Regions from separate parts of the Bacillus mesophilum genome, predicted to be linked through region 2. Evidence: riboswitches for the same ligand, from Rfam matches in the RefSeq annotation. Region 2 holds a riboswitch; each other region holds the start of a gene.

Region 1 (10,188 bases), on a different contig from region 2:
CAGCAGTTGGCCGGGAACCTGCTAAGTAAATATATTGATCATGAAGCTCCTGTTGAAAGTCCTCTAAATTATCTGCTGAGGATTGACTTGCTCCGATTGCCAAACCATAGGCAGCTGTGATTCCGATAGCAGGTGCTCCTCGAACCTTTAAACTGACAATCGCATCAAAAGCAGCTTCTATATTGTCTAAATGTATATATTCAATAACATGCGGCAGCTTTTGCTGATTTAAAATGGTTAGCTGATCTTCATTCCAAAGAATAGAAACTGGAACTGTCATGATATATCCTCCTCCAGTCTGCCAATGAGATCTGTAATAGAAGTCCATTCACTTCTGTTTAAGATGAGTGCCGTCCCAAGTTCAATGGCCCTTTTCTTTAACAAAATTCTCTGATCTTTAGGCTCAATTCCATCCAGGTCTTTTACATGAGATAGTCCGATCGTTCTGCGAATCAGTTCACAGCCAGCGAAGCCTAGAGTATCCTTGAAAACTTTTTGTAAAAAATCCTCTTTCACTCCCTCTGTTTTCGAAAAAGGTTCAATATTATGACTTTCCCATAATTCAGAAAATGTCGAATAAAAAACATCCCAGGTCGTTTTTATGTGAGTATGAATTTTTTCTCTTTTTACACCTGTTCTGACAATAGACTGAAATAGTAAGTTGCCGATAAATTGGCCGACATCAAAACCAATAGGACCATAAAAAGCAAATTCCGGATCAATGACCTTTGTTTCTGTAGGACCTGCAAAAATACTGCCAGTATGCAAATCTCCATGTAAAAGGGATTCTGCTTCTGTTACAAATGACCTTTTCAATTTAGCTGCTTCAACCTTTAGGTCTGTGTTTTTCCAAAGTTCATAAACTAGTTCAGCAAGCTCCGGTTCATAATCATTCGAATCATGGTTAAAGAATGGATCTGTAAAAACCAAGTCCTCCGTGATTTTGCATAGTTCCGGGTTAGAAAATTGTGCTGCAAGGCGTTTTTTTTCAAAAGGATGAAGTGCAAAATCAGAGGTTAAAAAAAGTGTCTTTGCTAAATATTCTCCAATATCTTTTGATAGATTAGGATACTCAGCTCCGTTGATCAGACCAGTTCTAGCTATTTCCAAATGTGATAAATCCTCTATAACGGTAACAGCTAAATGTTCATCTGCTGCAAACACTTTTGGAACTAGATGAGGCACATATTCACCATGTTTTATTAAAGCGTTGGCTTCGATCGTTGACCGCTTGATTGTCAGCGGCCAGCTTTCTCCTACAACTTTTGCATATGGAAGTGCCTGTTTAATAATGACACTTGTGCCTGTTATCCTATCACTAATCTTGAAAACCAAATTTAAGTTTCCATCACCTATTTCACTGCAAGATAACGATGCGTGTTCAGGAAAAAGGTTCAGTTCTTTAGCTAAATTAATTGCTGTATCCTCTGTTAAGCTTTCGTATGATTGTTTTGCTAATATGGCCATGCCGCCACTCCTCTCAATATAATTGCTGAGTTATACGAAGCCGGCATTTTTATATGAGCAAAATTAAAAATGCCTCCTTCATCAGAAAGAGGCAATCGAAATTATCTATCGCCTCTTATCTCTCAGAAAGAATTCTCTCTGAATGGAATTAGCACCGTGCCCTCTGGCGCGATTTAACTGCGCCTCGTCTCACAACGATATTACGGTCGGTTGCTGGGCTTCATCGGGCCAAATTTCCCTCCGCCAGCTCTGGATAAGAGTATAAATTACATATTCAAGTTGTTTACTTGAGGAAAATGTTAGCATCACTTTTCTGAATATGTCAAATGTTTTTTTAATTCCTTCAAGGTTAAACATGTTTAATAAATGCATTGAAAATTGATTCTTTTTTTTAAGCTGCATCCTCCGTAATATAGTTTTTAAGCAGTAATACCCTATAAGGCCAAGTGTCTTTCAATTTATTCACAAGAATAAATTCAATTTTCAATCGTATATTCTAATAACCTTAATTTACAAAATTCATAATTGACAGAATGAATGACTGATGTAATAATACGGGATATATTCAGTCAATTTATAAAATTTCATTTTCTTATCAAGAGCAGGTGGAGGGACGAGCCCGATGATACCCGGCAACCGATCCAAATGAATTGGACACGGTGCTAATTCTTGCAGCAAAAGCTGGAAGATAAGAAGCTGTTAATACCTTTATTAACCTCTTCTTATTTGAAGAGGTTTTTTGCTGTTTAACTATTATCCCGTGCTGTGCAAAACCCTATAATCAAAGTGTTTAGGAGTGATTTAAATGAGTGAAATCATTGCAACCTATCAAATATACGGAAAGCCCGGAAAACTGGAATCTAAACTTGAAAGTATTGCCCTTGGGTTAACTGTAGGATCATGGACAGATCTCCACGCTGTTGATCAGGAACAGTTAAGAAAACATAAAGGCAGAGTTGTGTCAGTAAAAGAATTCTTTGATGATGAGCATCCTTCCCGCTTTGGCGAAGTAAGGGCAGAAGGGAAAATTGCTTATCCTTCCGCCAACTTTACTGCTGATTTGCCTGCCATTTTAACAACTGTTTTTGGCAAGCTCTCTTTAGACGGAGAAATAAAACTTTTGGACCTTGAATTTGATTCAGATATCACAGCTCACTTTCCTGGTCCCCGCTTTGGAATTTCCCAGATAAGAGAGTCGATTGAAGTATTTGATCGGCCACTCGTCATGAGTATTTTTAAAGGAGTTATTGGCCGGAATTTACCTTTTTTAAATGAACAGCTGAAAAATCAAGCATTAGGCGGAGTAGATCTTGTAAAAGATGATGAAATCTTATTTGAGAACGAGCTTACTCCTTTTGATAAACGCATTGTGTCATCTAGAGAAATTTTACAGAATGTTTACGAAGAAACTGGACACCGAACTCTATATGCAGTCAACTTAACCGGGCGGACATCTAAGCTGCGTGACCAAGCCAGAAGGGCAAAGGAGCTCGGGGCAGATGCACTTCTTTTTAATGTTCATACATATGGGCTGGATGTTCTCCATGAATTAGCTGAAGACGATGAAATTGCTTTGCCGTTTATGGCTCACCCTGCGTTTAGCGGAGCATTCATTTCTTCAGACTTCTATGGATTATCAAGTTCATTAGCGCTTGGAAAACTTGTCCGCTATGCAGGTGCAGATTTTTCCTTATTCCCTTCCCCATATGGAAGTGTTGCAATGCCTCGAAATGAAACCTTAAGGATCGCTCAGGCATTGCGGGAGGAATCTGCCTTGGCTGCAGCATTTCCAGTACCATCTGCGGGCATTCATCCCGGTTTAGTGCCTAAGCTAATCAAGGATTTTGGAACAGATTGCATCATCAATGCCGGCGGTGGAGTACACGGCCATCCCCATGGCGCCATTGGAGGAGGTAAAGCATTCCGGCAAGCTGTAGACGCAGTTTTAAATGGCATTACACTCGAGGAAGCAGCATCTCAGCATAAAGAATTAAAATCAGCTTTAGACTTATGGGGAGTTGAATGAAGGTGAATCCAATTATATTTTGCGATTTTGACGGCACAATTACGGAAAGCGACAATATAATTTTGATTATGGAAAAATTCGCTTCTGTTGAAGCGAATGAAATCAAGAATGCCATCTTAAATGAGGATCTATCCATCCAGGAAGGTGTCAAACAATTATTTTCACTGCTGCCCTCCTCTCTTAAAGATGAAATTATTTCTTATGTGTTAGAAAATGCAAAAATTCGTGATGGTTTTAATGAATTTATTTCATTTACTCAAAAACACGAAATTCCGTTATACATTGTCAGCGGGGGAATTGATTTCTTCCTACATCCAGTATTAGAACCATATGGACCTTTTGAGAACATATTTTGCAATCATGCAGATTTTTCGGGTGAAAAGATTAATATCGTTTATCCTTATTCATGTGATGATATATGTTCTTCCCAAGGATGCGGATGCTGCAAGCCATCGATTATTCGTTCATTTTCAGATAAAGACATGGAAACAATCGTGATCGGAGATTCAATTACCGATTTGCAGGCAGCAAAGTTAGCACACCATGTATTTGCCAGAGACTTTCTTATAAAAAAATGTGAACAATATGACATTCCTTACCAGTCATTCCATAACTTCTATGACATTATCAATAAATTAGAAGAAATGATTGAGGTAAAAATATGAATCTAAATGAACAAAAGTGGAATGAATTAGCAGACATAAAAGATGAATTAGCTCAAAGAGATTGGTTCATGGGCACAAGCGGGAATTTAGCAATAAAAGTAAGTGACACTTCTTCGCATTTTTATGTAACTGCAAGCGGTAAAGATAAAAGACAAAGAACGAATGAAGACTTTTTACTGGTCAATTTAGAAGGTCTGCCAGTTGAAGATACAAACTTAAAACCTTCTGCAGAAACATTGCTCCATTCTGCCATATACAGTCAAAGTAAGGCCGGCTGCAGCCTGCACGTGCATACTGTGGCTAACAATGTAATCTCAGAACTTTATGGAGATACCGGTCAAGTAAAATTTCAGGATCAAGAGCTAATTAAGGCTTTTGATTTATGGGAAGAAGATGCTGTACTTACCATTCCTATTATCAAAAACTATGCCTCGATCCCGCGTTTAGCTGAAGCTTTTAAGGAACATATATACAGTGATAAAGGCGCTGTTCTAATCCGTAATCATGGCATCACGGTTTGGGGCAGGACTGGATTTGAGGCAAAAAAATTACTGGAAGCAAGTGAATTTTTATTTCAATATAAATTAAAAGTTTTACAATTGACGGGAGGAAAAAATTAATGGCTACTATTCATTTTCAAAATTCAGAGGAAGTTATTTTAGAGCAAGCTGAGGTTGCAGCATTTTTAGAAAGTCAGGAAGTTATCTATGAAAATTGGAACATGGCTAAACTGGATGGTGAATTGCATGAAAAGTTCACTCTATCAGATGATGATAAAAAGTCGATCCTCGGCGCCTTTCATGATGAAATTAAAGAGATTTCTGAAAAACGGGGATATAAAGCTGCGGACATCATTTCACTATCTGAAAATACTCCAAATTTAGATGAGCTGTTAACAAATTTTCAGAGAGAGCATCATCATACAGATGATGAAGTTCGTTTTATTGTGAGTGGCCATGGGGTCTTTGTTATTCAGGGAAAAGACAGCCGATTTTTTGAAGTCCATTTAAATCCTGGTGATTTGATTTCTGTTCCTGAAAATACTAGACATTATTTCACGTTAGCTGATGATCGGAAGGTAGTTGCAATCAGGCTTTTCATTACCCAGGAAGGCTGGGTGCCAGTTTATGAGAAAGACGAAGCAAAAGCTTAAGTGATAAAACAAAAACCAACAGGCCCAATTTGGTCTGTTGGTTTTTACTGTTAATTATCATGAAAATACTTCAACAGGTTTGCCTAACGCCCACTTTCGAATCGCTTTGGCAACTCCATCATGATTATGATGTTCTGTTACTGCATCTGCTGTTTGCTTAAGTATCTCTTGAGCATTGCCCATTGCTACACCCCAGCCGGATTCTTTAATCATGGCAATATCATTTAAACTATCCCCGCATGCCATGACATTGTCAATGGAAACGCCCAGTTTTTCACAAACAGCCTTTATCCCCATCGCTTTGTTGATTCCGAGTGCATTTACTTCTAAATTGGTTAAGCTTGAATTTGTTATTTCAAGAGCACCTTTTTTGGATAATTGTATTTTTATTTCTTCTCTAATTTGGTCATCCTCAATTTCAAAGCCAAATTTCAGCCAATTAATTTCTAACAGGTTATCAGGCATTTCATTATGCCAAACCCCTTCACAGCCAATTGCCCAAAACTTTGTGCTGTGTGTTTTGGATAATTCCCACATCCATTGAACTAATTCAGCATCTACATTATTTCTTTGTACCAGTTCTCCAGACGGCCCCCAAATTTCACTGCCATTCACCGTTACTAAATAGGAATTCAGCTCCAGTGATTTTGCGTATTCATTGCAGGATAATTTAGATCTTCCAGTACTCAGGATAATATGTATCCCTTTTTTCTTTGCTTCTGCTATGGCAGCCCTATTTTCAGAAGAAACTTCTCCATCACTATTTAGCAGTGTACCATCCATATCAAGGGCGATTAATTTAATTTCTGGTGTGTTTTTCGAACCCAACATGTATTATCATACCTCCCTTTTCTACAACCATTATAAAAGGAAAGGTCAACATTTTTCTAAGAATCAGCTTTTTTTTACATTATTTACAAAAAGTTCAGAAAAGAATAATATAAAATTTACATATCTTCCTCATTTTCCTCTTTAAAAAGCTCAAGTAAAAAGCGATCGCGATTATCCAAGAAATACTTTGTTATTTGAAAATGATCAGTTTCTTCATAGGCAACCTTCCTAATTTCCCCCTCATCAAAACTAAAAATATCTGCATCTGGATACCCCAGAAGAATGGGTGAATGTGTCGCAATAATAAATTGACAATCTTCTCTTTTAGTTAAATCATGTATAATTCGCAAAAATGCCAGCTGCCGTGCAGGTGATAAAGCTGCTTCTGGCTCATCTAATAAATAGAGCGCCTCTCCATTAAAACGATGGTGAAATAAGGTTAAGAACGATTCGCCATGTGATTGATGATGAAGAGATTTTCCTCCATATTGGTTATATATCAGTGGATCCTCTTTTGCTAACTGATCAATATGTGAAGCAAACTGATAAAAAGATTCAGCACGCAAAAAAAACCCATTGGCCGCTTTAGGCATCCACGACAAACGAATATTTTCCCCAAGTGCAGATTCAGCTTGATCGACATCAAATAAATTATTTCTGCCTCCTCCCGCTGTGTTAAATTCACATTTATCTGCAATAGCTTCAAGTAGTGTGGATTTACCTGATCCATTCTCTCCAACGAAAAAAGTAACTTTTTTCTCTAACTGCAGCTCTTTGAAGTTTTTTATTGATGGGATCGTAAATGGATATTTACTTAAATCATCATTAGCTCCAAAAAGCAATGAAACTCGTTTTAAAAACATTCGCCTATTCTCCCCGCTTAAAGGTAATAATAAAAAGATTCTGTTTCTGCGATAAGTTCACAATCATTAGCATCAAAGACTTTCTTCATTTTTATGTTAGATTTATGTGTACTGCCGATATAGTAAGAAGCTCCTATGTTCTTCAGGATATTTAATGAATCTAAGTGAAGAATCCTGGCATAACCATTTCCCCTTTTATTTGGCAATAGACCAAGATAAAAAAGCCGGCCTTCATCCTGTGTTCCCGGTTCAATATGGGGAATTGAAATCCCAATAGGTTCCCCATTCTTAAAGGCAGCAAAACAGCTGGACATCCACTGATCCTGCAGTTCACTCTTTAATCCTGCCATATGCTCTTTTATTGAAAGAGTTGAGATGGCATTATCCGAATTTTTCATACACTGAGCCCATAGTTCCGCAAATTCGGCTTCTGTCAATGCAGAATCAGATATGCATTTCCACTCAAAAAACAACTCATTTATGTTAAAAAAGCGAAGATCCTTTTTCACTTCTATTTTCTGAGCAAATTCAACAAATTCAAAATCAAGCAAAATCCTTTTATACACTCGCGCTGCATCAGAGTCCGAATAGAGCATAAACCCAAGTCGATTTAATTTTTTTATCCTGCTGAAAGCAAGCAATTCAGCTACTTGTTTTTTAAATAGACGATCATTCATAGATTGATTGGCATTTTGCTCAAAAAATAAGTAAGCCGGCAGACCATTCAATATTTTAAAGCTTGGATAAAATGAAGTGTGGAAGTTCATTTAATTCCTCCTATGTACCATTTCATTATATCAATGATGGTAGAGAATGAAGCAAGTAAAGCGTCAATATGTTAAAATAGTAACGTATTTTTCGAGAATTGAAATAAATAAGGGTAAGAAGGTTTGTTATGAGTAGCATTAACAGCAAAAATATCATTTTAACACTGAGCTTTGCTGTCCTTGGAGCTCTGCTCTTCTCATTTATTGGCATACCAGTTCCATGGCTGCTTGGTCCTTTAGCTGCCACTTTGCTCTTTTCTTCTTTTAGTAAGGTGACTCCTGTTTTCCCAGCGAAGTTTCGCGATATTAGCATCATGATTATCGGCTATTCAATGGGGCTTTCGTTTACTAAGGAGAGTATGATTCAGATGGGGACAAGTTTGCCGTATATGCTGACATTCACGGTAGTTTTGATCCTATTTTGCGGCTTTACTGCCAAAATCATCTCTAAAATAACTGGGATTGATTATCCTTCTATTTTAGTTGGAAGCATACCGGGAGGCTTATCACAAATACTTGTATTTGCTGAAGAGGTAAAAGGAATCGATCTTACAGTAGTCACCTTTTTACAAGTAACCAGAGTGATCATGATCGTTGTTACTGTCCCTTTCCTGCTCTTTGGGCCATTTTTTCACCAAAATGGTGCAGAAAATTATTCTGTTTTAAGCTCCAGTGCAATGGATAACTATTCACTTTTGCTTATATACATTCCTGCAGCGATTCTTTTCACGCTTTTAGGGAAGAAAATAAAATCCCCAACTCCCTATTTGCTTGGTCCTCTTGCAGCAACTGCTTTATTAGGATTAACTGGTCTGGATGGCCCTAGTATTCCTGCGATTGTTTTAGATCTTGCTCAGCTTTCAATTGGCTGTTATGTTGGCATGCTAATGAAGCCGAAACATTTAAAAAATAAGCGGAAAATTTTTATTCTGGCAATCATCAGCAGTATCGTACTTATTGGCGGCTCTTTATTAATGAGTATAGGATTAACGCAAATCCTGCCGCTCTCTGCACCAACAAGCTTTCTAAGCCTCGCACCAGGCGGGATGGACCAGATGGCCATCATGGCACACGAAGTCAACGCAGATCTCTCAACCGTAACAAGCTATCAGCTCTTTCGTATATTCTTTATATACTTTATGATTCCGCCTTTTTTGAAATGGCTGTTTCGAAGGCTGTCACAGTGACGCCCCGGAATTCCCCGTATTTTGTCGAAGACCCACGCTCTTTGTTGTATGCAAATTAAGCTGCCGATTATGGCAGCTTTTTTCGTTGGTTTCGGACACCGAATTCCTTTTTTCACCAGTTTTTCCTCTCTTCTTGCTGAATTTCGTCTTGTTTTTAGAGCTTTTGTCGTCATGCAGGAAAAAGATATTACAGATGCTGAATAAGTTAACGTATAAAACGGGAATCCGGAATCAGGTTCCGAATCATTCATACTATCTATCTAACATTGAAAGGGCGAAAACCTATGACTAACCAATTTACTAAAGCATATACGATTAATGAGGTTTCAAAACAAATTGGAGTACCGGCTGGTACACTAAGACAGTGGGAAAAAGACTTAAAAGGTTTATTGCAGATTCCCCGCTCCAAAAATGGGGCGCGGTTTTATACCGATCATGAAATAAAACTGCTGACGAAAATTAAAGAAATGCGTGATAATAACTTGAATCAAAAAATGATACATCAGCTTTTACACGCCCATCTTCAACTTGAAGCAAATAAAACGGGTGATACAAAAGAGACTGAAAATCAGATAACTGCCATTGAACGTGGTACAGATGAAACACCGCCTCCTTCAATTGAACAATTTAAAACAGAACTATTAAGTGAAATAAAAAACGAAATCGTCATGAGTATTCGCAAGGAAGTGGTTGAAGAAGTCAAAAGAGAGATTTCAAAAGGCGCTCTTTATACTGTAAAAAATCTCTCAGATTCCATTTATAAATCCAGTGAAAAAACAAAGGCTGAGATCCATACTCTCACTGATCGAATTCAGCAGTCTTCGGAACAAACCTCCGAAGTAGTCGGAACGTTGTCTAAACGGGTTTCGAGAGCTTCGAAACGTCATTCCGAACATTTTCATGCATTGACAAAAAGAATATCTGAATCATCCGAAGCCTCCTCTGAGGAATTTAAAACAATGATTCACTATATATCCAGTTCAGCTGAAGTGACGAGCGGTGAAATGAGCACATTAATTGAAACATTAAATGCAGATCGGGAAATATACATAGAGTCAATCCAAAAAGAACGTGAAATGTACTGGCAGCAAAGTCGTGAAAGAGAAGATCGTTTTCAAAACTTCATTGAATCTTTTCGAAAAACAGCTGCAGCTGAAGAAGTTCCTCAAAAAATTTGGTGGCAATTCTGGAAATAATCGTTATTCTTACATGTTTTAGCGAAAAAAGGG
Region 2 (10,188 bases):
GATATCGAGGTAACCTTCACATCCACCACTGCCTGATCCTCAATCACATCTACAAGTTTTCCGATAAACACAAATGGATAGGATGGCGTTAAGATAAAGATATTTTTGCCAATTCCCTCCACAAATGCCTCAACCAGCGCCTGATCATGGATGACATTGACAGTTGGAAAATTTATTCCTGCTATACTATTTTCATGACTCATCTATCAGGTCCCTCCTTACGTTAGTGGAATTCTTTCATCACAGTCAAAGTCAGGTGTAAAGTGAGCAATTTTCTCAAATGGAATGCTTAATGGTGTGGGAAAAATAAATTGTGGGGCATTTATTATTTTAATATTGACTGGAAACAGAGTCAGATGACCTTGCTGTACATCAATGATTTCCCCGCAAAAAATTGGACGAAAGGTTTGCCCAAATAAATTGAGCTGATCAGATTCAGTTACAACTAAGATGCTTGTTCCTTTTAGGGCCAATAACTCTCTGAAAAAACGGTCATCCAGTTCTTCACTGCTGCTGCGCGGATTCTTCTCACTCGTCATATGACTTCCTCCCCCGTTGTCCTACTTTTTATAATAATTTTTAAAGCCATAAGTAAATACGCTTAACAACCGAATGGTCTCAATATAACGTATCTCATTAAAATGAATTTCTTCTTTTTTTCCCATAAACGCAATGATTAATTTGTCTTCAGAATCAATAATCTTACCAAGCTTTTTGACATCACTGCCGATCCAGACATTCACCCATGTGTCCTTCCAGGTGTTTAAATTTGTCTTTAAGGTTTCTTCAATAAATTGCTGCTTTAGAAGATCACGTTTTGAAACTGTTTCTCCAAATTGGCGCAGAAGCTTTGTACGCAGATTATTGTCATAGAGATAATGCTGATGCGTATTAGAATAGTTCGGAATTCCATAGACAATATTAGCCGACTGAATAGAAGAATAAGGAATCCACACTCGTTCCTTTAAATTCGTCAGCATGACAAAATCACGCCCAACCGTACTGACTTTTCCCTCCTTGTAATGAGATTCAGTTCCGATGGCAGAGTAAATCTCTACCTGCTGATTGCGCTTTGACTTAAAAAATTTTCTTAGCTTTAACGACTTTCCGCGTTTTTCATTGTTCTCCAATAGATGAAAGATGTTTGCTCGATCTATATATTCCAACAATAAACGTGTTTCTTCTGTTGTCGTCATCGTTGAAGGAGATGTAAGCCCCTCTCCTTTTCGTTCATTCAGTTCATTAATAGGGTCCTTCTTTCTGACTTCATGCTTCCTTTGCTCTAGCAATCTTTCTATATATTCATTTAAATGAATTCTTTTTTTTGACTCCTGTCCGTTCTCCATTTAGCCTCCTCTCCTTTCAAATATCTATATTATTTATACTCGCAAGGAGTAAAATAACAAACCAAATGTGGAAAATACCAAACCAGTGCCAAATAAACCAAATAGAATCATATTGTTCTCCACGTCGTTAAAATAAGCAGCAGGCAATCCGCATAATGCTGGATTTTCCACTACCGCACCAACCATCGTTCCCATGATGGAGCCAATGCTGCCATGGGAGAAGCCAGCCAATAAGGACTGAAAGCGGACGAGTGCACCGTAAAGTAATCCAATCCCGCCGCCGATCGCAGTTGATAGGATCGCCAGCACGCCAATTTCAAAAGGAAAAATGAAGTGAAGAAGCATGGCCAAGTTCATGCAGAAGATACTGCTGCCTGCCGCGGCCATTACCATTCCAAAGCGGTCCGCAAATAGCTTTCTTTTTTTATACATGACAAAATAAAAGAAAAATCCCATAAGACCATTTACAAGAAACAGCATAATAAATAGAGGGGATAATTCCACATTCAAAACTCCTTACTTATGTATTTTTAGCAGAAAGAAAAACAAGCAGGAGAGAAAGCAGGAAGACCGCTTCAATAAAAAATAGAAAGAGAATGCTAGTGTTGGCAGCTGCGCCTACCATCGGTGCCATAATGCCCATCATTAAACCATTTATATAACCAGTCAACAGAGTCTGATAATCAAAAAGTGCACCAAAAAGGCCGCCAATCATCATGCCGATTATCGCTGTAATCATCGTTATCATGACAAATTTTAATGGAAACTGATAAATGAGGATCACTCCTGTGGCAATCGCACCAAAACCGCCTGCCAGCATGGAAATATTCATCCCCAGCTGAAAACCGATGAGTTTACGAATTTTATAAAGATATAAATACAGCAATAAGATCAGTACAAGGTTTCCATATAACAAAAACCCTAAATGCCCCATGGCTCCAGTCTCCTCCAAATTTCCTGTTTGTAATGGTTATGTTCCTAAAAGCTTGGACTATAACCAATATGTATATTTTTACAGTTTCATTTAGAAATGCACCTGCCTTAGTCATTTGCCCAACCATAATTCAGTGAAGATCCATACATTAGGTATATGTACAGATAAAAGGAGGTTGTTGACCATTTCAGCTTATAAAAAGAGAAAAACTGCTGTTAAAGAACTGAGGAATGTAAGGGTTTGGGATGAGATTGAATGCTTAGAAGAAGAGTTCATACATGGAAAAACACCATTTCGCTGTCCAGAGATGGTGCCTGCGGGAGTAAAGGATGATGATTTTTGTGTGCCTAAAGATTGTCCAAAAACGCTTCCACAGCCAAAATTCACTTCCCCCTTCAGTTCCTTTCCACAGAAAGAACTTGTGGAAATAGAAAGATGCATTACACTTGCGAATGAGCTCCTGCTTGCCCTTTCTGCTGAGGATGATGACGACGAAGCGAATGCCAGAGCACTTCAAGTAAGCCTTCGTTCCTTCAGAAACCAATTCGTAACCGTCTATTATAGCTGCAAGGAAAAAAAGGAAGAAGTCTGCGGATACTTCCTGGACGCAGGAAATGATTTTATTATTATTGAAAATGCAGATACCAACAATATCACCATCCTTCCAACGTGGAGGCTTCTGTCCATATACAATATGGACAGAAGCAAAAAAATGGATGATGACGATGAACAAGAACTGCTCTGCATCAACCCATGCCTGAGAAGAAACCTGACATTTCATTTCGGTGAAATCGTTACACGGAGCCCTTATTTGCTGAACATATTTTTCGGCTTAAAACTTAGCATGCTTCTTGAAAGCTACGTTGGTTATTACGCCTACATTCAAACTGAAACAGACAAATTTGAACAGGATGGCACCTTGGAAAAAGTAGAGGAGAGTGACCTGCTTCTCAAAAAATACGATGAAGAACAATGGATCGACTTTGAGAATATTTGTTTGATTGAGCTGGAGAAATAAAGACGGAAGGGCAAAGCTTATAATTGTAGAGTAAACCGTAAATGAAATGGGACGTTTAAAAGGAAGGAACCTCACATGGCACCTTCCTTTTTTGAGTTAATCAAAAGTATCCGATAAATCCAGCTCCAGGACAACTTTACAGCCTTTATGCTTGAATAGCTTGTATTGAAAGCTATCCGTCAATCCAGCTAACCGCAAATGAATCCGGTCATCACAGTAAGGAATAACAGAATCCTTGATGCGATGGAACTGCTTGCCGCAATGACAGTTATCATGGTCTCTGCGGCAATGGGAACAGTGTAAATCCAGATAGGAATCTATGAACTTTTCCCTAGAGCCCATACCACAATGACAATCTTGCTGATGTCGGCCGCAATGAGCGCAGTACCCATCGTGACGATCATATTCCCTTGATATTTTATCGAAATCGGAATAATTTTTGTGTTTCTTACCACAGCGGCAATCTCGGTGATGCCGGCTGCAATTAGAACAGTTCAGATCATGGTCTCTGCCTCTGCATGCCTTCTCAAAATCCACATGATCCAGGCATTTGTTTCGGCAATGATGATCGACCCAATGAATCTTCTTAATTCGTCTCGTTAACACCCTAACAACACTATAATCACTCTGCAGCAAATCTACATAATCCATCCCGATTCTATGGATGATTCCGGCTTCTTTGTAAGAATGACTTCTCTTATTACTTTGTATCTTGAAACGCTTTGATTCATGAGCGTTTGCAGCAGGATTGCCTTTATTCTCTTGGGTGAAATATTTGTTGTTCATGCTTGTCCTCCTTTCATTACTATAGAATATGAAAGAAAGTTCGGGGATGTTTATGTGAATGTAACGGGTTGTGGGGGTATTTTAGATTTTGTTTTCAGTAACTGTATAAAAACGCTTCTCGGAGTGTGAGAAGCGCAGGTTTTACAATTTGATGGGTTATTGATTTGAGAGTGACTCAATGAGTTATGACAAAACCATCACCCTTTTTATATAGTCTTAGATTACACTTCTTCATCCACTAAACAACTTCTCACTTTTACCATTTTAGCATTTCAATCACACTACTTAAACCAAAAAGTAAAGGGAATGTCAGAACGGGGATCACCAAACTAATAACGGCATTCTTCCATCTAAATGTTTTATGAAGCCTCTTTAAGAATGGATCAATACTATATATGGTGCCAGAAATGGAAGCACTTACGATATTTCTTGTGAGGATGGGATTCACTCCTTTGGCTTTTCATAATAGGGAGCTCACCCTTTTTAATAAGGTCAATGATACAATTCATTAAGCGATTCCATTTGAAAAAGGTACGGAATACAAATTAAATGCAACTCACTCAAATAAAATTCATCATAGAAAAACTGCTCCTTCAATTGTTAGATGTCTAATAATTGTGATGCAGTTCAAGTTCTTTAGATAATATTCTTTATTTTTTAAATTGATCAGGGAATTGCTTTACTACTGCATCTGAAATAGTATCTGCCATTAGAATAATATGTGAAATGCCTTCATCAATTGAAGCGATTCTAGCATCCCAATCTTTTGTTAAGCTAGCAGTTAAATCGTTGGTTACTAATTGCAGATGCATATCAAGCATTTTCTTAAGGTCTTCTTTTTTCAAGTTGGGATTAGCACTGCTGAGAAAAACGGCTAGATCATCTGCATTTCTATACCACTCTTTGTTTAGCTGATTGACCAAGTTTGTGTTTCCGCTTTTAGCTGCATCTACAATCTTTCCCGCAATTTCAATATGCTCCTTAAGCAAACTTGTAAGCTTGTTCCCCGCTTCCTCTCCATACACTGGCTTTATTGCATTCCCAATGTCCTCCTGATTCTTCAGAAGTCTAGTAAGCACCTGCTGCTGATCCTCCGCTTCAGCTGTTGTAGCACTTGTAATATAATTACTTGTCCACAGTACATGATCAATCCAAAGTCTTCTGAATTCATTTTCGAAGTTCACCTGGGATTGACTCATACACTGATCCTGGGGTTTAGCATAAGCACTGGATGTACCAGCCAGCATGCTTAATAAACTGATAAAAATAAAACTCATTACTAATAACTTTCTCATAAAACCTCCTCCTTTCAAAATGGTGGCATACTCTTTGTTATTATTGATAAGTGTGAATATTTTATGCCATTCATTTCTTTCTGAAGTCAAAAAAATAGACACATCAATCTGATGCGCCACTTTTTTATTACCCTATTTCTTTTCCCACGCCTTTTGCAACCTTTAGCAGGCTAGTGTCTAAATCAATTTTGTTCGTAATCATCTAAAAACGAAATAGGTTCTTTAACCGGAAGTGCAGCCCCTCCAAATTCTTCTTCAATAAAACTTGATACTTCATCCGTATGATAGATTTCTACGATTCTATTTAGAACCTCATCATCTTTGTTCTCTGTTTGAGCTGCTATAATATTGATGTATGCTTTATTACTTGAATCCTCTCTAAAGATAGGATCATTCGTAGGATTTAGCCCTGAGTTGATGGCCATATCCGAATTTATAATGGAAATAGCTGCGTCATCTAAACCGCGTGGAGTTTGTCCTGCATCGACAGGAATAATTTCTAAGTTCTTAGGGTTTTCTACTACATTTTCTACTCCCCCGGTACCATCAAAACCTTCTTTGAGTTGGATCAATTCAGCTTTTTCCAGAAGTGAAAGTGCTCTTCCTAGGTTTGTAGGATCCTTGGGAATAATAACCTGGTCCCCTTCTTGCAATTCGCTGACATCCTGAATTCTATTAGAGTAAATTCCCATTGGCCATATAGAAGTAGTTCCAATTGCAGCTAAATCCAGGTTTCTATCCTCGACAAAGCTATCAAAATAAACAATCGTCTGAAAGGCATTTAGGTCAATTTCACCGCTATCTAATGTGAGATTCGGCTGTACATAATCATTAAAATTAATGATTTCAATTTCAATATCTTCTTCAGCCGCCAGATCCTTTACAAGCTCCCACGTTGGCGCTTCTGCAGAAGTGGTTCCAACCTTTACAACATTATCACCAGGGCTGCTTTCTGATGCACATGCTGCAAGTATTGCTGTTAAAATAAGTATTAAAACCATAAGTTTGTTTTTCACCATATTTTCCTTCTTTCCTCATAAGATGTATGATTATTTAAATCGATTCGGACTAAAAATTTCGATTGCTAACTCGGGAGTTTCACCAACAGCTAATTCTGCACCTATTTTCCCGATAACCGGTGCGAATTTAAACCCATGTCCTGCCATTGGTCCAAGCAGAATAACATTTGATAACCCTGGTGCTTCTCCAAGAATAAAATGCTCATCCGGTGTATTTGTATAGAAGCACGTCTTCACTTTAACAGGTGCAGGTATAAGATTCGGCAGGTATTCCTTCACAAGTCTCGTCACAGGCTCCACATCTTTTTCGTGGATTTCCCGATCAACTTCACTTGGATGATCAATGAGATCTCCTCCACCATGATGAATGGCCACTTTCACTGTTTTTCCATCAAGACTTGGAAAACCATAAAAACCTACTCCATCCACTACTCTTGAAAAGATTGGGAATACATCAGAAGTAAACTGCTCAGGATTTTTCGCATCATACCAAACCAAAACCTGACGCTCTAACTTAAGAGGAAAATTAAGCTGAGGTAAAAGACTATTCGTCCATCCGCCAGCAGATACAATCACCTTTTTCACTCTAAATTCCTGTTCTCCAGTGGAAATAGTTACACCATCCTTATCATGCTCAATTGAGGTTACTGCTGTATCTGAATAGACTTTGCCTCCCAGTTCCTCTCCACGCTTTACCGCTGTTTCAATCGCTAATTCCGGGCGAACATATCCAGCAAATTCTTCATATATGACCTTTTGATCGTCCTTAAACTGTATCTGAGAAAATTCGTTCCTAGCTTCTTCCACACTCAACGCTTTATGCGGAAGATTATATGTATGCACACTTTCTTCAACCGTTTCAATAAAAGCATCACCTGCTGGGCCAAACATCGTTCCTCCATTTTCGGTGTATAGCTCCACATTGGTTTCAGCTTCTAATTCCCGCCAAAGCGTACGTGCTTCCTGCAGTAATGGAACATAATCTACACCTTCTCCATAAGCCGTCCGAAAAATTCTTGTTTCCCCATGCCCAGCACCTTGATCATGCCCTGGCTTAAATTGTTCGAACCCAATTACCTTCTCATTTCTTTTTGCAAGCTGCCAAAAAGCAAAACTCCCCATTGAACCTAAACCAACAACCGCGAAATCCGCATCAAAAGAATTACTCATGATTGTATCTCCTTTTCATAATGAATTTTTCTTAGTAAAAATGTTTCTGGTTTTCTACTCTTCATACAAACCCCAAAAAAAGATCCCTTCTGATATCAGAAGAGATCTTTACTTTAAAATAAATAAAACCTACTCTTCTTATCTATCAAGCATTGCTTGCTGGAATTGGCACAGTACAAATTGTCTGTTGCCGAGGTATCATAGGGCCAGTCCCTCCACCTCTCTGGATAAGAAATATTATTAAGTTGTTAATAGTATATATGCGATGGACTTAGTTTAGCGATAAATTAAATGGAGGTCAAGTGTTTTTTTGATTGTTCTAATAATTATATATAAATCTAAAAATACTAAATTGACAGTTTTGTTCTTTTTAAAATGATACTATTAGAGACTTTTCGCCTCTCTCACAGCACCGCACTTACCATAAAGTGGCGGAAAAGCGTATGACCGCTATATCATCTACGCTTTCAGTATTGCCTTTTAGTAACTATATCCGAATAGTGCAAAGTTCCCTGCAAATTTGAAACCTTATTCTGCCAGTTCCGTATATACAATAAAGAGCTGTATAGGGGGAGCGCAAATGTTTACTGAGCTAAATGAAAAGTTACTCATTGTGAAGGATGATTTGAGGAAAAAAGAGAAGTATGAGGATCATTTGGAACGCTTAAAGGCCGATTTACAGTTAGAAATACAAAAACGGGACATGTATATGCATATGTTAGAAGAGAAAAAGGAAGATGTTAGCCGTTTTGAATCCTTCACCCTTGCCAATATTTTTTATTCTTTAATTGGTAAAAAACTTGAGAAGATTGATCAAGAAGAACAGCTAATTGCAGCTATGAAGCTTAAGTATAAGGAAGCGATGGAAACCATCGCTGACATGGAAGATGAGATAAGAAAGTTTGAAATGGAGCTTACATCTGTAGCAAATGCTGATGTGGAATACGAAGCAATTATAAAAGAAAAAGAACAGTTAATCCGCGATACTGATTCATTTTGGAACGACCAATTATACACCCTTTCAGAAAAAGAAGCAGAGTTGTTTGCAGGCTTAAAGGAGTACAATGAAGCAATTGAAGTCGGACAAAAAGCAAAACATCAGTTAGATGAGGCACTGGACGAATTAGAATCTGCACATAATTGGTCGACCTTTGATATGTTCGGCGGCGGCACTATTTCTACTTTTGTAAAACATAGCCGCTACAATAGCGCCCAGGATCTCATCCATGATGCCCAGCACACCCTCCGACAATTTCGAGAAGAGCTGCTGGATCTTAAAAAGCATTTTGACCATGATTACGATATCGGCAATATGCTTACTGTTGCCGATTACTTCTTTGATGGTATCGTTGTCGATTGGATGGTCCATGGAAAAATTAACGATGCCATGTCACAGACAGAAGAAATGTATGACCTTGTGAAAGCTACTTTGAAGGAAATTAAATTGCAAAGAGATGAACTGGAGAAAGAGTTAACTGATGTGCATTGGGAGAGAATTGAGTTGTTTGAGTCTTGTTCTTAGAGCTGAGGGTATATTGAGAATAGTAAAGTAGACAGAGTCAGAGATGGCTTTGTCTATGTGTTTTTTGGTGGGAGTTTTAATATTGTGGAGAATGAAATGATTTTATATCAATCACTATGAATAGTTAGAAAAAAAAAGCTCATGATCCTTGTAGTTTCTAGGATTATGAGCTTGATTTTATATTAACGATTCAATATCAACTAAATGATACCGGTGGTCGGGGTCGAACCGACACTCCAGAAGGAACACGATTTTGAGTCGTGCGCGTCTGCCAATTCCGCCACACCGGCATATAAAATATTAAATGGCACTTCTAAAAGTGCCGAGGACCGGAATCGAACCGGTACGGTAGTCACCTACCGCAGGATTTTAAGTCCTGTGCGTCTGCCAGTTCCGCCACCCCGGCGTTTCTGAACAATTATGGAGGCGGCAACCGGATTTGAACCGGTGATCAGGGTTTTGCAGACCCATGCCTTACCACTTGGCTATGCCGCCATAAATAATTGGAGCGGAAGACGGGATTCGAACCCGCGACCCCCACCTTGGCAAGGTGGTGTTCTACCACTGAACTACTTCCGCGAATGGCTGGGCTAGCAGGATTCGAACCTACGCATGATGGAGTCAAAGTCCATTGCCTTACCGCTTGGCTATAGCCCAATAAAATATATGGGGCGACTGATGGGAATCGAACCCACGAATGTCGGAACCACAATCCGATGCGTTAACCACTTCGCCACAATCGCCATAATGTATAATATGAATATCTAGTTTGTCTTGTGAAAATTAAATGGGGCGACTGATGGGAATCGAACCCACGAATGTCGGAACCACAATCCGATGCGTTAACCACTTCGCCACAATCGCCATAAAAATTACAGGGGTAGTAGGAATCGAACCCACATCAAAGGTTTTGGAGACCTTCGTTTTACCATTAAACTATACCCCTAAAAATGGTGGAGGGGGACGGATTCGAACCGCCGAACCCTAAGGAGCGGATTTACAGTCCGCCGCGTTTAGCCACTTCGCTACCCCTCCGGATTATATAAACACTGCTGGTGCCGGCTAGAGGACTTGAACCCCCAACCTACTGATTACAAG
Region 3 (10,188 bases), on a different contig from region 2:
ATAGCCGAGGTTTGGGCCGTGAAAACCAAGACCAAATGGCCCTTCGCCATTAGATGGCTTTTTCATGGAAAATTACCTCCATAACTCTTTTTAAATGTTTTTTATATAATATTAAAATTTTATCCTCATTAAATGGTATTCAGAAACTCCATTTTAAAAAACACGGAAAAGATTATGAATAATATTATTTTTCAGAGGATAAAACGTTTCCATAGCCATTTTAACACGTTAAAGGCGTAGATACAAAGATAAAAACACGAAAATAGTGGAAAATAAAATATTATTTATTAGAAAAATACTTATATTGAGAAAATGAATTGTCATTCGGTTTTATTTGCATATATTTATAAATATGAAAACTTATGGTATACCCTAAAACAAAGAAAACTTGCCAATGGGCAAGCATAAAAATAACGTATTCTGCCTTCAAAAGAATGAAGCTCTGTTCTCATTCCTTTTAAGGCGACTTTACACAGAATTAAATGCTATTTTCCAGCTTAGCACATTTCTACTAAATAAAGAGGCTCTACTTTTTTCTGTACAGACCTGGCAGTCTCTATGATTGATCTTGAATTCCCAGGATCATCAATATGACCGCTGCACATGAAACACTGATTCTGTTTGCATTGATGAGTAACTTCAATCCCATCTTCTGTAGCAATAACCATTGGATCATCCTCACCCATTAATTCCGTAGCATGAAAATGAATTTGCATGTAAAAGCCTCCATCCTTTCTTTAAGCACCAATTTTTTGCGTATAAAACTATGTGACATAAAAAAACCTATGTTTAATTATAGTATAAAAATTCAGATTTTTACAGGCGTTAAGGTTCAATTTCTACTATATTTTTCCGTATAAAATACGCTTGTAATGATAAAATAATCTATATATATGAAATAGGAGGAACATCAGTGAATATTGGGCGTGCCATTGAAATATCTTCTGCTGCAGAAACCTTTAACATTACTTATATGGATGAGCCAGTCATTATCCAACATGTAGATGAACACACTAAAACGGCTAGGATCTATTATAAGAAAGAACCCGAGCGTGAACATGAAGTTCCAGTACTTTATTTAATTGAAGAATGAGAAGTTAAAACAATTCTTGCTGCCTCTTGAGAGAAGGCTTTGGCGAGGCATTGGAGAAACTTTCTTTCCTTTGTTCCCTCCAGGTGTAAGGCCTCTATATCAGTTGCAGCTGGTTTTCATTCAAACAACAGAAGTAACCCGAAAGATTAGACAGCCTTTTATGAAGACTCCTGCTAATCCTTCGGGTTATTTATTGTTTTTCTTAAAGTAAAACCTATTGCTTTACCTTGAATTTACAGGTTTACATAATAATATTATTGTTGAGTTTTTGTTACTTGAATGTTTTTTAATTTATTCGTTTTTTGATCTATTCTAATTTTTATTACAATTCCAAATTCCTCTTGTCCTTTTTTCGCCCACAATTTAAATTGCTCTATTGCCGTCTCACCTTCATTAGTTCGACCATCATAGCGGTAATCGACTATTTGAGCGTCGGGAAATTTTTGTTTCGCAGTTTGCATGGCAAGTCTTCCCCACTGTGCGTAGCCATCTTGAACCGCTACGAATTGATGTGATAACGGCTCTGCAGAGTAAATATTTGAAGAAAAAATTAATGAAAAAATCAGAAATAGACTATTTGCTAATATCATGTTGTTCTGCCTTTCTCAAATGCTCTATTTTAGCACGTTCTCTTTCTTCATCCACTAGTATATAAGCGATTTGTTCCTCTAATAAATGATGCAATATGTCCTTATCTTCCATATGATTGTCTTTCATCTTAAACCTCCAAACCTTTTTATATTCAGTTTGAAGTTAGCTCTGTTTTTTTATGCACATCATTAAAAATTATTTATGAACCTACTTGAATTATTTAAAAATGTTTTTAATCTGCGAATTGGTGAAATAGATATATATGAACAAAGTGGAGATGATCATTTATGCCTGATATTTATAAATGCAAAAACTTTAGCAAGACAGGAAAAATTCAGCTTCCCAGTAAATGGCGGAAAGAGTTTGGCCTGCTGCCCGGCAAGCTTGCTGAACTTACGTATGCAAAGAAACAGGTGGTTATTCAAAAAGCACGGTCAGGTACAACAAATAATAAAAGAATTATTACCGAAGGCGGGGCAATATATATTCCAAAAGAACTGCAGCTGCTGCTCAATGTTGATTGTGAGCATGAATATTGTCTATTCATTGATGCAATAAATGAAACATTTATATTGCGAGTTCTTGATGCTGACTAATTCGGCTAAGCTCCAGCAGCTTTAATAATAAAAAAGCAAAACGGTTCTTTATCAAAAAAAACGCACTCATTCAATATCTCCATTACGAGATTGAATAGTGCTGAACTTAATATGTAAGCTGATTTTCGCTGCAATTACTGCTGTCTTTCACCCAATTTTTATTGAGGATAAAAAAAGGGGCTTAACAAATTCTCTTTCCGATCAATTTTGACAATGATATACAAAAGTTTGTCCATTCCTTAGGATAAGAATCGTTACCTTTCATTTTGTATATCTTCCCTTTCGTTATAAGCTTTACATCCCAATAAGTATCTTCCAGCCTCAAACCATCGTCTTCATAAAATTCTAACCAGTTCCATATCCGATAACGATACATTTGCCTTTTGAACGAAGCAAGATTACCTGCTCTTTTAGGAAGCCTTTTGGTATTAGAATGTCTGCTTAAATGCCACTCAAAATAATGAAAATGATGTTGGACAAAATCTATATTTATTTTATACCAAGGACCCGGATGGCCGCCTAAAGAAACGCGCAATCGAATGGGGTCTTTATTAGGATCAATCATAATAGAACCGTCTTGGACTTTGAACAAATCTTTCTTACGAGTAATTATTGCTTCAACGTCAGCTATTTGTACGGTTTCTCCTCCATCACCTTTTTCATTCTTTTCATTTATCTCATCACATAATGCAGGCATTGTTATGGGACCTTTATTGTCTATGATATCTAATATTGTATCGAACATACTCAAAACTCTCCCCCCAAAGCACTCCTTGGTAAATAACTTAATACTATCTTACCTTTTTTTTCTTATGATAAAACCAAAACCTCTTATGGATATTTTACGCATTTGTTAGAAAAGCTAACACTGGGAGGTGTTACAATGGATAACAAAAACTTCGGGAATAATAAGCTGCCGTCGTTCACGAAGCTGGATGATCGGATAATTGCTAAGCATTCTTCAAGTCCATCTCTAGTCATTCGCATGAATCTAGACGAAGAAAACTCCACAGAAAAAAATCCTTATTTTAATGGTTCAAATGAAAAGGAAATTAAAGAATATTTCGAGGAATAAGAAATAGAATAAAAGGGATCGTATTGTGATATCCGGAAAGTTTATCACTTGCTATTTCATAATAAAAATTATATTATTTCAAAAAACGTTTGACATCTATGATTTAATGCGTTAAATTAATAATCAAGTTTTAACAAAACAAAATACGAACACACTTCTTATCAAGAGAGGTTGAGGGACTGGCCCTATGACACCTCGGCAGCGGAATCTAATTCTGTGCCAACTCCAGCAAGCACGGCTTGAAAGATAAGAAGAGGTCATGACGTTTATTATTTATTGCCCTCTTCTTATTTTAGAAGAGGGTTTTTATTTTAACTAAATAACATTCTTATCTAGAGAGGCGGAGGGACTGGCCCTATGACACCTCGGCAGCGGCTTCCATATGAAGTTTGTGCCAAATCCAGCAAGCTGAAGAGCTTGAAAGATAAGGAGAACGAATTGCAGTATTTTTTTGCAGGTCTCCTTCTTTCTTTCAAGAAGGAGACTTTTTTATTGTAAAGGAGTTAAGGCGCTTGCGCTTCTCTTAAGAAACACAACTGGAAATGGAGATGAAAAGTTTGATTGAATTTCAGCAGCTCAGAAAGGTATACGAAAGTGGCGGACAGCAGGTTGCTGCGCTTAACGGTATCGACCTAAAAATCAATAAAGGAGAAATATTTGGGGTGATCGGTTTTAGCGGTGCAGGTAAAAGCTCGCTCATTCGCTGTGTGAACCTGCTTGAACGTCCGACATCTGGTCATGTCATTGTAGATGGACACGACCTTACTTCCCTATCTGTCAAAGAGGTCAGAAAAGTTAAAAAGAATATCGGGATGATTTTTCAGCATTTTAATCTATTAAACTCTAAAACTGTTTTTGCCAATGTCGCAATGCCGCTTACATTAGTGAATACACCTAAGGAACAGATCAAGAAACGTGTTGAAGAGCTGCTAGAGTTTGTGGGTCTAGCTGACAAAGCAGATAATTACCCTGACCAGCTCTCTGGAGGACAGAAACAGCGAATTGGTATTGCGAGAGCCTTAGCAACCCAGCCTTCCATATTGCTTTGTGACGAAGCAACATCTGCATTGGACCCGCAGACAACAAGCTCTATTTTGCAGCTTTTGAAAAAAATAAATAAAGAATACAACATTACTATTTTAATCATTACCCATGAAATGTCTGTTATTAGAGAAATATGTGATCGGGTTGCCGTCATTGAAGCCGGAAAAATTATTGAGGAAGGAACTGTTTTTGACGTCTTCTCTTCTCCAACAACATCAACAGCAAGAAATTTCGTCAGCACGGTCATGAATGACCAGCTTCCTGAATCGATCAAGGAACTGATTCAGCAGCACGCCGGCATGCAAAAAATCTTCCGCATTAACTTTGTCGGAAACAAAGCTGGACAGCCGCTATTATCGGAAATTTCCAAGAAGTTTGATATTCATATTAATGTCCTTTTTGGCAATATTACAGAATTGCAGGGAACTCCGTTTGGCAACTTAATTGTAGAGTTCCAAGGTGACGAAAAAGAAATTGCCCGCACCTTAACTTATATCCAAGAAAAGGATATCAGCATTAAGGAGGTGAATGAACATGCTAGCTAATACAGATCAAATTATCGAAGCTCTGATTGAAACGATTCAAATGGTCACTTTTTCTCTTTTGTTTTCGACCCTGCTTGGACTGCCGCTTGGAATCTTGCTGGTTGTCACGAGAAAAGGTCATCTGCTTCAAAACTTGCCTGTCTTTAATATTTTAAATGGAATCATTAATATTTTCCGTTCAGTACCATTCATTATTTTATTGGTTGCGCTCATTCCTGTCACAAGACTGATTGTTGGCACATCCATTGGAACAGCAGCAGCAATCGTACCTCTTGTCTTTTATGCTGGGCCATATATTGCGAGATTGGTAGAGAACTCTTTATTGGAGGTAGACCCAGGGGTTCTTGAAGCTGCTGAAGCAATGGGCGCTACTCCATGGCAGGTCATTTCTAAGTTTCTGCTACCCGAGGCGCTAAGCTCCCTCGTCCTTGCGCTCACCATCGCAACCATCGGGCTTGTAGGGGCAACAGCAATGGCAGGAGCAGTTGGCGCCGGCGGTATTGGCGATTTAGCCATTACATATGGATATCAGCGTTTTGATGAAATTACAATGATGATCACGGTAGCCATTCTTGTGGTCATTGTGCAAGGGTTACAAAGCTTAGGGAATTTTACAGCTAAAAAAATTAGACGAAGATAATTTAGGAGGAAACACAACATGAAAAAACTTATACTATCAAGCATATTATTAGCATTTGCAGGATTTGCAGCAGGCTGCTCCAGCGACAGTTCGGAAACGGTAAAAATAGGAATTAGCGGCACAGATACAAGAACCTGGGATTTTATTGCTGAAAAAGCTGAGAAGGAAGGCATTGACATCGAAATCGTGTCATTCTCTGATTACGTAGCACCAAACACAGCACTTGCAGAAAATGAATTGGATTTAAATGCATTCCAAACGGTTGCCTACTTTGATGTTTTTATTGAAGAGCATAATTTAGACCTTGTTCCTATTGCTACAACGGTTCTGGCTCCGATGGGTATCTATTCTGACCAATATGAAGATGTTAACGATATTCCTGATGGTGCTAAAATTGCAATCCCAAATGATGCATCGAACCAAGGGCGTGCATTAATGCTCCTTGAAGATGCCGGACTAATCGGACTGCCAGAAGATTTTGATTCTAACGGCAACTTAACTCAAGTAACCGAAAACCCTAAAAACCTTGAATTGGTTGAAATGGTTCCTGCTCAAACTCCAAGAGCATTGCCAGATGTAGCTGCATCTCTTATTAACAATGGAATTGCACGTGATGCAGGACTTACTCCATTGACTGATGCCATCTACCATGAAAGCGAAACGGCAACACCTTACATTAATATTATTGCTGCCAACGAAGAAGACAAAGATAACGAAACCTATAAAAGAATTGCCGAACTTTACCAGGAAGAAGATACTGCAGAATTTATTAAAGAAGAATACGATGGCAACTTAATCCCTACATTTGTTCCACTTAGCAACATTGGCTGGTAAACCGTCACTTTAAAAATTCATGGAGGTTTTTGCTTAGCAAGAACCTCCTCTATTATAAGGAGGAAATATAATGAGCACATCTACACAATCAGCAGCTGTTTTAAAAGAGAAAATTATTCAAAATGTCGAAGACAACAAATCTGTTTACATTGAAACAAGTCATAAAATTCACGAGAACCCGGAAATTGGAAACGAGGAATTCTTTGCCTCTTCCCTTCTGACTGAACTGCTTGAAAAAGAAGGTTTCGCTGTAGAAAAGGCCGTTGCAGGACATGAAACTTCTTTTGTCGCACGCAAAAAAGGCAGCAAACCTGGACCCTCAATCGCATTTTTAGCTGAATATGATGCTCTTCCAGGGATTGGTCATGCATGCGGGCACAATATTATTGGCACGACAAGTACAGCTGCAGCAATTGCATTAAGCAAAGTGATTGAAGAAACTGGCGGTGAAGCTGTTGTATTTGGAACACCTGCTGAAGAAGGCGGACCTAACGGCAGTGCGAAAGGAAGCTTTGTAAAACATAATCTAACAGATGGAATAGATGCGGCTTTAATGATTCATCCAAATAGTGAAACTCGTTTAACTGGACCTTCTTTGGCGGTTGATCCGCTTGATTTTGAATATACCGGCAAACCTGCTCATGCTGCTGCTTCCCCGCACGAAGGCATTAATGCACTGGATGCGGTTATTCAATTATTCAATGGTATCAATGCTTTAAGACAGCAGCTGACAGATGATGTGCGTATTCATGGAATTATCACTCATGGCGGAGATGCTCCGAATATTATTCCTGAATACGCTAAAGCAAGATTCTTTATTCGTGCAGCAACTAGAGCAAAATTAAATGAAGTTACTGAAAAAGTAAAAGCAGTTGCAGAAGGAGCAGCCTTAGCCACTGGTGCTAAATTAAACGTTATTGCTTTCCAAAATGAGGTTGATAATCTTCTTGCAAACGAAAAGTATGATGAAGTTTTTAGAGAAGCTGCTGAAGAATTAGGAGAAACTATCATGGGCGTACGCGAAGGGCTTGGCTCAACAGATGCCGGAAATATCAGCCAAGTTGTGCCGACGATCCATCCTTATATTAAAATTGGGTCAAGTGATTTGATCCCGCACACGGTTCCATTTAGAGAAGCTGCTGCGTCTCCAAAAGGAGATCAAGCCTTGATAACTGGTGCCAAGGCACTTGCCTTAACCGCTCTCAAACTGATAACTGAGCCGGAAACTCTTGCTGCAATTACAGCAGAATTTCATGAAAGAAAAGCCTTAGAAAACAAGTAATTCTATCTAAATAAAGAAATTAAAGATAAACCCGAGCGATTGCAGTATTCACTTTCTGTCTAATCGTTCGGGTCTTTTACTGTTTTAGCTTAAGCTATGTATTACTTGGAAGTGAATTTTTGTATAAAGTAACCTCTTATGTCTTTCTCGTGTGCTGCTATTACGACCAGGATGATAAGAAAAAGAAAGAGAGCTTCTTCCAAAGAACTGTGAAAAACAAAATATGCTGTAATGGGGATAAGTATAAAAGAACCAAGTCCACCTATCGTAAAACTTTTAGAAATCGGATAAAAGATCAAAAAGCCGAAGATAATGACAACTGCCATGAAAGGCTCAATAGCAAGAATTCCTCCTATAAAGGATGAAATGCCTTTTCCACCTTTAAATCGGAAAAGAATTGGTTTAATATGACCAATAATAGTCAGCAGTAGTGCAAAAAGCGTTTCGGTCGTCGTTAAGTGAAAATAAAAACATACTGCTACAACAATAGATGCTTTTATTGCATCGCCTAAAAACGTAAATACAAAAGCCTTTTTTCCATACAAACGTCCTGCATTGCGTGCTCCTGGATTTCCAGATCCCGTTCCCCTGATATCCCCTTTTTTAAACAGACTGCCGATTAAAACACCTGTCAAAAGATTTCCTGTAAAATATGCAAACAAATAGATAATGAACAACATAATGTTCTCCTAGCGAAAATATACTTCCCGTATTATAACATGGACCCTTGCCAATGTATTAACTTGTTTTACTTTTTCTGGTCAATTGAAAACGCAGCAAGCTGTTCAATGGTCATATCATCCATAGGAGGGTTATGCAGACCTGCCCTAACATCCCTGTAGTATCTCTGCAGCGGATTATTTTGTGCCAAACTATGGGCACCGACAATTCTCATAGCCAAATCAACAATTTTCAATGCACTATTTGTAGCTTCATGTTTAACAGCTGATAAAATAGGTGTCATTGTATTTCGTGCCTCAGCTTCACTTTCATCCCACCCTTTTGCAGCTCCATACATGAAATAGCGGGACTTCATGATCTCTAGCTCAATCTCACCAAGTTTTTGACGAACATTAGGCAATTCAATAATCGGCCTATTAATACTAGAAGGAGTATACTCCCTTGCAAATTGGATGGAATAGGATTGAGCAGCACGGGCAATTCCTAAATAACAGGCAGGAATGTGAAGAAGCCAGCCGTTAGCCTGTTTGGGACCCCGCTGCATTTTTTCAACTAGAAAATCATTATGAATGGCAACCTCTTGAAAAATAACATCATGACTGCCCGTCCCTCTCATCGCTACACTATTCCAAGTTTCTTCTATTATAATTCCCTCTTTGTTTGCAGGGATAATAAAGCTTCCAACTTCCTCCGTTTCTGTAATTGTTGCTGTAACGATCATATAATCGAGGACAGGTGACATGGTTGCAAAGCTTTTCCTGCCATTTATAATCCACTTATTCTTGTGTCTCTTTGCAGTTGTATGCGGTTTACCTCCTCTAGTCGGACTGCCTGTTTGCCGCTCGGTTGCCAACGTATTGATAAGGGCACCATTTAAAACTTCACGAGCTATCCATTGAAGAATGCTATCATCCCATGCTTTTTTCTCAAATAGATTGTGAACAATTCCCATATGCCAGCCAATTGAAAGGGCAGTAGATCCATCTCTTTCTGCTATGGTCTCCTGCAAATGCAGTAGTTCGGTTAATGAGATTCCTTTACCACCATATTCTACAGGTACAGTCAGTGCAGTATAGCCGGACCTCTTTAACTCAGTCATATTTTCAAAAGGAAATGTTCCTTCCCTGTCATGTATATCTGCCCTCGTTCGAAAGTTTTCAGCTATTTTCTCAAGATAGTTCAAACGTTCTTTGGCATCTTTTGTTTGTAAAAAATTCATTATAAATCCCTCTTTTCCTATCGGATTATATAATTATTTTAATGGATTTATTTTCTGATGTGAACTACTGTGACTTCTAGAGGAGTTATCAAAGGTTGTTTTGCATTTATTTATGTAAGAATAATTCAAAAAAGACTGCATGCCAAGATGCAGTCTCACTTCCTTCCTAGTTGATTTCAACAAAATTTATTTTCCTGTAGGATTTCATATCATATGCTGAGATGGCATTTGGAGATAGTGCATAGATCATGTTGTTGATATAAACGAGTCTATCAATTGTATCTTCCCATTCTTCGTAAATTGCATCTTGATCCTGATGGGTCACCATCTCTTTTATTGTAAAACCTTTCTCTACATCAATTCCGTAAATATAGGCACCCTGAAATGTATATTTACTATCATACTGACTATCTTTAATGTTTTCATATACCGTAACGGGAAAAGCGAAAATATCTTTATTTTTATCAAATAGTAATGCTTTGTGATCATAATTTAAAGGTGAATAGGTTCCTCTGCCGCCAATAATCTCTGTAAACTTTTCCCTGGGATTCTTCATGTCACTAACGTCAAAAAGTGAAATTTTAATGC

The links. A riboswitch is a leader RNA that binds a small molecule or an ion and turns the genes downstream of it on or off. The one in region 2 is predicted to bind S-adenosylmethionine.
Region 1: it holds a riboswitch for S-adenosylmethionine, as region 2 does, so the genes downstream of both, mtnK (S-methyl-5-thioribose kinase) here and solA (N-methyl-L-tryptophan oxidase) in region 2, are expected to answer to the same signal.
Region 3: it holds a riboswitch for S-adenosylmethionine, as region 2 does, so the genes downstream of both, F7732_RS20330 (methionine ABC transporter ATP-binding protein) here and solA (N-methyl-L-tryptophan oxidase) in region 2, are expected to answer to the same signal.

What each region holds. Positions count from the first base shown of each region.
Region 1 covers NZ_WBOT01000010.1:70,546-80,733, forward strand. The annotation lists gene mtnA (S-methyl-5-thioribose-1-phosphate isomerase) at 1-280, opposite strand, end outside; gene mtnK (S-methyl-5-thioribose kinase) at 277-1,467, opposite strand; SAM riboswitch class I at 1,580-1,727, opposite strand; SAM riboswitch class I at 2,057-2,162, shown strand; gene F7732_RS20510 (2,3-diketo-5-methylthiopentyl-1-phosphate enolase) at 2,273-3,493, shown strand; gene F7732_RS20515 (2-hydroxy-3-keto-5-methylthiopentenyl-1-phosphate phosphatase) at 3,496-4,158, shown strand; gene F7732_RS20520 (methylthioribulose 1-phosphate dehydratase) at 4,155-4,778, shown strand; gene F7732_RS20525 (cupin domain-containing protein) at 4,778-5,311, shown strand; gene F7732_RS20530 (Cof-type HAD-IIB family hydrolase) at 5,369-6,142, opposite strand; gene F7732_RS20535 (AAA family ATPase) at 6,259-7,005, opposite strand; gene F7732_RS20540 (GNAT family N-acetyltransferase) at 7,023-7,772, opposite strand; gene F7732_RS20545 (AbrB family transcriptional regulator) at 7,901-8,959, shown strand; gene F7732_RS20550 (MerR family transcriptional regulator) at 9,244-10,155, shown strand.
Region 2 covers NZ_WBOT01000005.1:252,428-262,615, forward strand. The annotation lists gene F7732_RS16615 (hypothetical protein) at 1-203, opposite strand, end outside; gene F7732_RS16620 (hypothetical protein) at 219-539, opposite strand; gene F7732_RS16625 (hypothetical protein) at 561-1,346, opposite strand; gene F7732_RS16630 (hypothetical protein) at 1,380-1,850, opposite strand; gene F7732_RS16635 (hypothetical protein) at 1,867-2,280, opposite strand; gene F7732_RS16640 (hypothetical protein) at 2,456-3,298, shown strand; gene F7732_RS16645 (hypothetical protein) at 3,395-4,084, opposite strand; gene F7732_RS16650 (glycosyltransferase) at 4,735-5,379, opposite strand; gene F7732_RS16655 (MetQ/NlpA family ABC transporter substrate-binding protein) at 5,562-6,398, opposite strand; gene solA (N-methyl-L-tryptophan oxidase) at 6,429-7,568, opposite strand; SAM riboswitch class I at 7,704-7,802, opposite strand; gene F7732_RS16665 (hypothetical protein) at 8,149-9,090, shown strand; tRNA gene F7732_RS16670 (tRNA-Leu) at 9,299-9,380, opposite strand; tRNA gene F7732_RS16675 (tRNA-Leu) at 9,411-9,496, opposite strand; tRNA gene F7732_RS16680 (tRNA-Cys) at 9,512-9,585, opposite strand; tRNA gene F7732_RS16685 (tRNA-Gly) at 9,595-9,669, opposite strand; tRNA gene F7732_RS16690 (tRNA-Gln) at 9,673-9,747, opposite strand; tRNA gene F7732_RS16695 (tRNA-His) at 9,758-9,833, opposite strand; tRNA gene F7732_RS16700 (tRNA-His) at 9,879-9,954, opposite strand; tRNA gene F7732_RS16705 (tRNA-Trp) at 9,966-10,036, opposite strand; tRNA gene F7732_RS16710 (tRNA-Tyr) at 10,042-10,125, opposite strand; tRNA gene F7732_RS16715 (tRNA-Thr) at 10,144-10,188, opposite strand, start outside.
Region 3 covers NZ_WBOT01000010.1:31,455-41,642, forward strand. The annotation lists gene F7732_RS20295 (2-oxoglutarate dehydrogenase E1 component) at 1-66, opposite strand, end outside; gene F7732_RS20300 (hypothetical protein) at 498-716, opposite strand; gene F7732_RS20305 (H-type small acid-soluble spore protein) at 914-1,093, shown strand; gene F7732_RS20310 (DUF3889 domain-containing protein) at 1,348-1,683, opposite strand; gene F7732_RS22885 (hypothetical protein) at 1,667-1,810, opposite strand; gene F7732_RS20315 (hypothetical protein) at 1,972-2,280, shown strand; gene F7732_RS20320 (hypothetical protein) at 2,462-3,031, opposite strand; gene F7732_RS20325 (hypothetical protein) at 3,164-3,355, shown strand; SAM riboswitch class I at 3,511-3,608, shown strand; SAM riboswitch class I at 3,681-3,786, shown strand; gene F7732_RS20330 (methionine ABC transporter ATP-binding protein) at 3,913-4,944, shown strand; gene F7732_RS20335 (methionine ABC transporter permease) at 4,934-5,584, shown strand; gene F7732_RS20340 (MetQ/NlpA family ABC transporter substrate-binding protein) at 5,603-6,418, shown strand; gene F7732_RS20345 (M20 family metallopeptidase) at 6,489-7,700, shown strand; gene F7732_RS20350 (glycerol-3-phosphate acyltransferase) at 7,802-8,380, opposite strand; gene F7732_RS20355 (acyl-CoA dehydrogenase family protein) at 8,449-9,600, opposite strand; gene F7732_RS20360 (beta-propeller domain-containing protein) at 9,767-10,188, opposite strand, start outside.